Rhodopirellula baltica SH 1: one gene and its partner. The protein of the gene in region 2 binds, or shares a complex with, the protein of the main gene of each other region. Links are inferred from orthologs where the notes say so. Each region holds a gene or a part of one and is shown on either strand. Other genes may lie near its edges. The genes, in order: RB_RS17880 and RB_RS03435.

Region 1 (3,120 bases), 3.7 Mb from region 2 along the record:
GGGTGATTTGAATGTCACGTAGGCGGTTGCGTTTTCGATTTGGAGTCATTGTTGTTACCTCGATCTTTCTTGGGACTTGGGTTGCTGGTTCTGACTCGTTCGCCGAGGAGCCCGATACGCTTTTCTTTGATGGCTTCGATGGGAAGGTCGATACCCTCTGGAATCCGCTGAGGCCTGATCCCGATCGTGTCTCACTGACCAGCCATCCCGGCAAGCTCACGTTGAAAACGCATTTTGGTGGTCTCGGTGGCAATGCTCTGACTCGTCGAATGCCACTGACAAGGAACCTGTACTTGGTGCCGAATCCAGTCGAAGGCGACGATGACTTTGTGGTCACAACCTGCGTTGAGTCTTTTCGGCCGGTCAAGAACTATCAGCAAGCTGGAGTGATGATCTATGACGATGACGACAACTATCTCAAATTTGATTATGAACACAGCGGAGCGGAAGCTGGATTCAAGCACATGCGAGAGAAGGACACCTATCGGCTGGTCGATACGGATGAATTCATGGAGCCTGCCGATCGACTTTGGTTGCGTGTGATCAAACGTGGAAACGTTTATGAGCGAGCTTTCAGCACCGATGGCGAAAAATACAAGGTCATCGGCGAAGCAGTTTGGGGCGATGGCAGCCCTCAGCAAATTGGGATCATGGCTTGCAACGGAGCGTTGCGGGACCACGAAATCGAGGCCCAGTTCGACTTCTTCCAAATTCGAAAACTGACAGCCGAAGAACGCCAGGACCCGGTTTATTTGCAACGCCAGGAACTTGCCGGTGCATGGGATGTGGTTTCAACCAAAGTGAGTGGGCAAGATTTACTTGAAAGCCCAATCACGGAATTCAATTTTGATGGCGGTAATGTTTCATTCGTGATTCAGGGTCAGCTCACGGAGGTGGACTACTTGCTGAACGTCGAATCCAAACCGAAAGGTTTCACAATGTCGTCTCTGACGGTGGGGGCCAAAGAACCGGTCAATGGCAACTATTCGATTGACGATGGTCAACTGATCCTGTGCCTGTCACTACCACCAGGCACCCCCGCACCGAACAAGCTGGAAACGCTCGAGAATGACGACCACATATTGTTGACCCTCAAACGCTCCCGCTAAAAAGGTGTCAGGTACCTTTTTGGCAGAATGGGTGATTTGTCGGCAGGGGGGACCTTGTTTGCGCCGATGCCAGAATGCGTTTGAGGAGTTTCAGCGACGTTCATCGGCGACTGTTTATTCGGCGAGCTTAAGCCACTTGGTGAAGGGAAGTCATGCAGCAGTTTCTTGCCTATCTTCCCAAAAAGGTACCTGACACCTTTTATGCGAGGGTGCCGACGATGTCGGAGAGGTTTGTGGCGTTGAGTTCCTCGAGAGCGGCGGGGAGTTGGTCGATCAGCCGCATGGAGACCGTGGGGTCGTAGTAGTTGGCGGTGCCAATTTGCACGGCGGAGGCTCCCGTGACAAGGAACTGCATCACGTCGTCAATGTTGGCGACGCCACCGATTCCGATGATCGGAATGTCGACGGCTTGGCGGACTTGATGCACGCATCGCAAGGCGATCGGCTTGATCGCGGGGCCGCTGAGTCCGCCCATGCCGTTGCCGAGGATCGGACGACGTTTCTTCCAGTCGACCGCCATGCCGAGGACTGTGTTGATCAAACAAACCGCGTCAGCGCCTCCGTCTGCTGCACCTTGAGCGATGTCAGCGATGCGAGTCACGTTGGGTGTGAGCTTGGCCAGGATCGGCACGTCGCAGGCATTGCGTGCGGAGGCGACGACTTCGCGGCATGATTCGGCGTTGGTGCCAAAGTCGATTCCGCCGCTGACGTTGGGGCAGGACAGATTCAATTCAATCGCTGACACGCCATCGCACTGACCGACTCGGCGAGCGAGTTCGGTGAAGTCCTCGACCGTTCGCCCAGCAACGCTGACGATGATGGGAGTTCCGAGACCAGCCAAGTACGGCAGGTGGTGTTCGAGGAAGGCGTCCACCCCATCGTTGTCGAGCCCAATCGCGTTGAGCAAACCAGCCGAGGTTTCGACGGTTCTCCAGGGTGCGTTGCCGATGCGTGGTTCGGCGGTGATGGTTTTGGGCAGAATGCCGCCGAGACGAGGAAGGTCAACAATGCCTTCCATCTCGCGAGCGTACCCGAACGTTCCTGATGCCACCAAAATTGGGTTGGGGAGCGTCAGGCGACCGAGTTTCGTTTGCAGATCAGTTTGCGTGGTGGTCATGAGGAGTCAGGAAGAAAGCAGGCGGTGATGAATTTGGTGAAGGAGTCGCTGAGCGACATGTTCTTTGGTGCCGCGAATGTGTTCGATCACGTCGCCGGACGGATCCAACAGTTCGACTTGATTTTCGCTGGAGTTGATTGCTTCAGGACCGTTGCTGACCATTAGATCGCAGTGTTTGCGTTCCAGTTTGACGGTGGCGCGAAAGCGGCGGTCATCGGTTTCGAGTGCAAATCCGACGACCCATTGGTCATCCCGTTTGCTTTGGCCGAGGGTGGCGATGACATCGGGCGTTTCGATCAATTCCAATTGAAGCGGTTCGCCGGTCTTGGACAGTTTTTGAGTCGAGACATGTCGAGGCATGTAGTCGCACGGTGCCGCCGCACCGATGGCACCGTCGCAGTCTTTGAAAGCCTCGCCGGCGGCCTGCAGCATTTCTTGCGTGGTTAGCACGTTGATCAGTTCGACACCCTCGGGATAGTCCACCGAGACCGGGCCTGAAACTATGACGACATCATGTCCGAGTGCTAACGCGGCACCGGCAAGTGCGGCGCCCATTCGGCCGCTCGACGCGTTGGTGAGATAGCGAACCGGGTCGAGGTACTGCCGAGTCGGTCCGGACGTGATCAAGATGCGACGACGAGAGGTGGAGGTAGCGTCTGTCACGTAGAGCGGCCCAGTTCGAGCTGAACGGATTGTATCAAGGTCTGCAGTCGTTGTCCGGTCAGTCCCATTTTCGCGGCAGCCAAAGCGAACAGTCGTTTCTCAGCTTCGACGAATTGACCGTCGGCCGCCATCATGCGGATCAAATCCTTGAGCAATGACTCACGGACATCGGGCTCGGTCGGCAAGTGCAATTTGGCACTGTCGCTGATCCCAAACGCGAGAGCAGCCTCG
Region 2 (3,188 bases):
GAAGCTGGCCCTCGCCGCGGACGTCGCCCCGGACCTCAAATCCAAGTTGAGAAAACCGCCACCGGCGAGATCTCCATGCAGCGAATTCGCGTGCCATCGAAGCCGACCAAATCGACTCCCAAGCCTGGCCGGAAATCTCAGAAGTAGTCGCGAACCTGATCCGGATCACGACGTCATTCCGGAACACAACCGATCCGCCTCGCGCAATCGCACCTTGCTCCCGACCACCTGACCCCAGGCATCTTCGACGTGGCACGCAACGAACAACTGATTCGCCAACACAAACTCCTGCAACTCCTCGAAGACTCTCGCTTTGGTCGAACCCTGGACGAACTGCGTGGTGACCTGATCCTGGACCTGGGGCTGTCGACGCTGCACACCCGCACGGTCCGCCGCGACGTTGAGGCACTGCAAGGGGCGGGCTACGACATTCAAAACGAGGTCCTGGAACGCGGCCGCATCTATCGCCTCGGTCGCAACCACACCGCGGTCCACGAAATCGCGTTCTCGGCAACCGAACTGATCGCGCTCTCAATCGGTCGCGAACTTCTTTACCCGTTGATGGGAACCCAGTACTGGCAGGGTATCGAGACGTTCTGGAACAAGGTCCAAGAAGCGATCCCCGAAGGCGTCTACGAACACTACCAGCGATACCGGAAAGTTCTCTACGTTTCTGGCACCCCCAGTAAAACGTACGAAGCACAATCGGGAATGCTGAAGACGATCAACCGCGCCATCTTGGAACATCGCGTTGTCGAGATCAAATACAAACCGATCGGTCGCGAAGCATCCGTGCGGCAGATCGAACCCTATGGCTTAGCCGTTCACCAAAACAGCATCTACGTGGTCGCCGCGGCCCCCGAAGTCACCGACGAATCCGAACGACTCCGCAATTGGAAGCTCGATCGATTCACGCAGGCCACCGTCCTGGACGACTACTTCAAACCCGACCCAAAGATTAACCTGAATGAGTTTCTGGGAAAGAGCATCGGCATCTTCTCGGGCGACAGCAGCACTCCGGTCAAAATCCGACTGGGCAACCGATCCGCGTCGTACCTTCGCGAAGACCCTTGGCACCCGGAACAAAAACTGGAACCAATCGATGTCGACGACCCAGCCTCCGATACAATCCTGACCGTCCCCGCATCGCATCCTCGCGAATTGCTACCGAAGGTGCTTGCCCTGGGCAGCGACGCGGAAGTCCTGGAACCGGCTGAATACAGAGAGGCCGTTGCCGACGTCATCCAAAAGCTCGCGCAAACCTACAAAGGCTAGTCACATAAGCTCACCCGAGCAGACGCGGCAAGCAAATTTCCTGGATGAAACGACCGTACGATGGACTTCCAAGTCCGTCGGGCCAACGAGTCAGTCCCAAACGATCTTGCAGGCGTCGAAGATCGGGCCTTCCACGCAAGTGCGTTTGTAATCCCACTCGCCATCGTCTTGCTTGACCTTGGCAACGCATGAGAAACAGATCCCGATGCCGCACGCCATCGGTGTCTCCATCGACACTTGGCAATCGACCCCCAGACGCTCGCAAACCTCAGACGACTTTTCCATCATGATCTCTGGTCCGCAAGTGATCACACGAATGCGAGTCCCGGGGCTTTCGTTCTGAAGCGATTGCAAACGATCAGCCAGCACATCGGGCACACGTGCGGCGCGACCTTCGGATCCATCATCCGTGCAGGTCGTCACTTCAAATCCAGCCGATCGAAAATCGTCGACGCCCGCCAACAAAGACGCACGGCGAGCTCCGTAGATCAGCTCCACTTTCTTTGCCCAACCACGCTGCGTCGCATCGCGCCCCGCGGCGAGCATTGGGGTTTGGCCGATTCCGCCAACCGCCATGATCAATCGGTCGCAAGGTCGATCGTCGAACCCGTTCCCGAGCGGCCCCCAAACGGTCACCATCGTCCCGACGGGAGCCTCCGACAACGGAACCGTGAGCGCACCTTTGCGGAGATAGATCAAATCGATCGATTCGGGCTGGCCATCGGCGCCCGCATGCACGTCATAGATCGCGAAAGCTCGCCCAATCAACGGTGCGTTAACGCCCGTCATTCGGATCATGACAAACTGCCCGGGGCGGAAAGACCGTGCGATTTCCGGTGCCGCCACTCGAAGCAAATGAGTGTTCTCCGCGATGGCTTCATTGCGAATCAGCGGTGCATCGACACGCACCATCGCGTCGGCGTAATGGGCAGCGTGCAAATTAGACATGTGCTCAAGGGGTCAAGACTCGAAACGATTCATTCGGCTCGAGAAGTGTACCGCCAGTTCGTTGGATCCTCTAGGACGCCCTCATGCCGGCTTGCGAATAAACTCCACCCGCGGCGCCTTGGATCCTTGACGATCGCACCGAAAAAACTCCGCGACGTATCGAACCGGGGTCCGCTGCTCTGGCACGCGGAATCGATCCCCCTTCTGCAGAACCGGACGCGCCTCTAGCATCCCGCCGAATTGCTCGGTCCCAGCGGCCTGACATGGGTACCAAGTCCCCGCCAATTCGCCGCGTTCGGGCTTGGCATCCTTCGGCTCCAAATAGAACTCCGGATAACAGTGCCCCGGAATCCAAACCATCCGCGCTGGAATGCCAGCGTTGCGACACAACGCCACAAATAAACTGGTCATGTCTTCGCAATCGCCCACGCCGGTTTTGAGCGCATCCGACGCGTCTCGAATCGGGCCTTCTTGATATCGCACTTTGTCACGGACCACATCGTAAATCTGACGCACCTTTTTCCAATCACTCTCCGGCGCATCGCCAGCCAACTCACGAGACAAAGCCCGGATGGAAGGATGCGATGAATCGATCATCGGGCTGTTCCCCATGTACGATCGCATCTCGCGAGGCAAACGCGCCGGAACGATCAGATCGTTCGTTTCGGTGGGAGCCACAATCGGCTTCCGAACGACCTCCATTTCCAATTCGACTTGAACCGAACCTCCAGACGTCAACCGCGGAATCGTAACGACAACCTGCCGTGCTCCATCCAGTTCGCGAACGGCGACGTTGCCAATACGACCATCCACCGTCCGGTCGGTGATCGACACGGTTTGCTCCGGCCAATCCATGAACACCGGGAACGTTGCCAGCCCCGACGTGATGGTCACCGGCGTGTCGATGTTCACCCCCAAAAGCCAGCGTGTCGTCTGCGGCACCGTCAAATCGAGTTGCGTCGCTG

Evidence for each region.
Region 1: the proteins of RB_RS03435 (region 2) and RB_RS17880 are in contact, whole or in part, in a crystal structure (PDB 5UE9), measured with the Lactococcus lactis proteins. The link is inferred for Rhodopirellula baltica SH 1 from one-to-one orthologs. Residues at the interface, in WP_023189152.1 of Lactococcus lactis: Leu4, Gln5, Ala47, Ser48, Met49, Leu50, Leu51, Arg52, Arg53, Met95, Leu98, Arg223, Met224, Ala225, Cys226, Ile228, Gly229, Ala230, Cys231, Tyr232, Ala233, Val235, Glu236, His237, Asn243, His244, Ala245, Lys247, Glu250; in WP_025017116.1 of Lactococcus lactis: Gly25, Phe27, Phe29, Glu32, Tyr33, Lys35, Tyr36, Lys48, Phe56, Thr60, Pro61, Arg62, Val63, Ala64, Glu65, Thr66, Ala67, Ser68, Gly69, Met70, Ile74, Gln77, Pro223, Glu251, Phe274, Ala275, Pro277, Phe278.

Annotation. Positions count from the first base shown.
Region 1 is NC_005027.1:4,647,921-4,651,040, reverse strand. Bases 268-3,064 are described here. They hold RB_RS17880 (dihydroorotate dehydrogenase), read right to left. Parts: upstream 2,227-3,064; coding sequence 1,309-2,226; downstream 268-1,308. Other genes in these bases: RB_RS17870 (tellurite resistance TerB family protein), read right to left, coding at 2,886-3,064; RB_RS17875 (phosphopantothenoylcysteine decarboxylase domain-containing protein), read right to left, coding at 2,233-2,889; RB_RS17885 (DUF1349 domain-containing protein), read left to right, coding at 268-1,109. Outside these bases: more of RB_RS17885, read left to right, coding at 12-267; more of RB_RS17870, read right to left, coding at 3,065-3,120.
Region 2 is NC_005027.1:905,716-908,903, reverse strand. Bases 295-3,159 are described here. They hold RB_RS03435 (dihydroorotate dehydrogenase electron transfer subunit), read right to left. Parts: upstream 2,224-3,159; coding sequence 1,366-2,223; downstream 295-1,365. Other genes in these bases: RB_RS03430 (transglutaminase-like domain-containing protein), read right to left, coding at 2,305-3,159; RB_RS03440 (helix-turn-helix transcriptional regulator), read left to right, coding at 295-1,275. Outside these bases: RB_RS03445 (hypothetical protein), read left to right, coding at 1-147; more of RB_RS03440, read left to right, coding at 250-294; more of RB_RS03430, read right to left, coding at 3,160-3,188.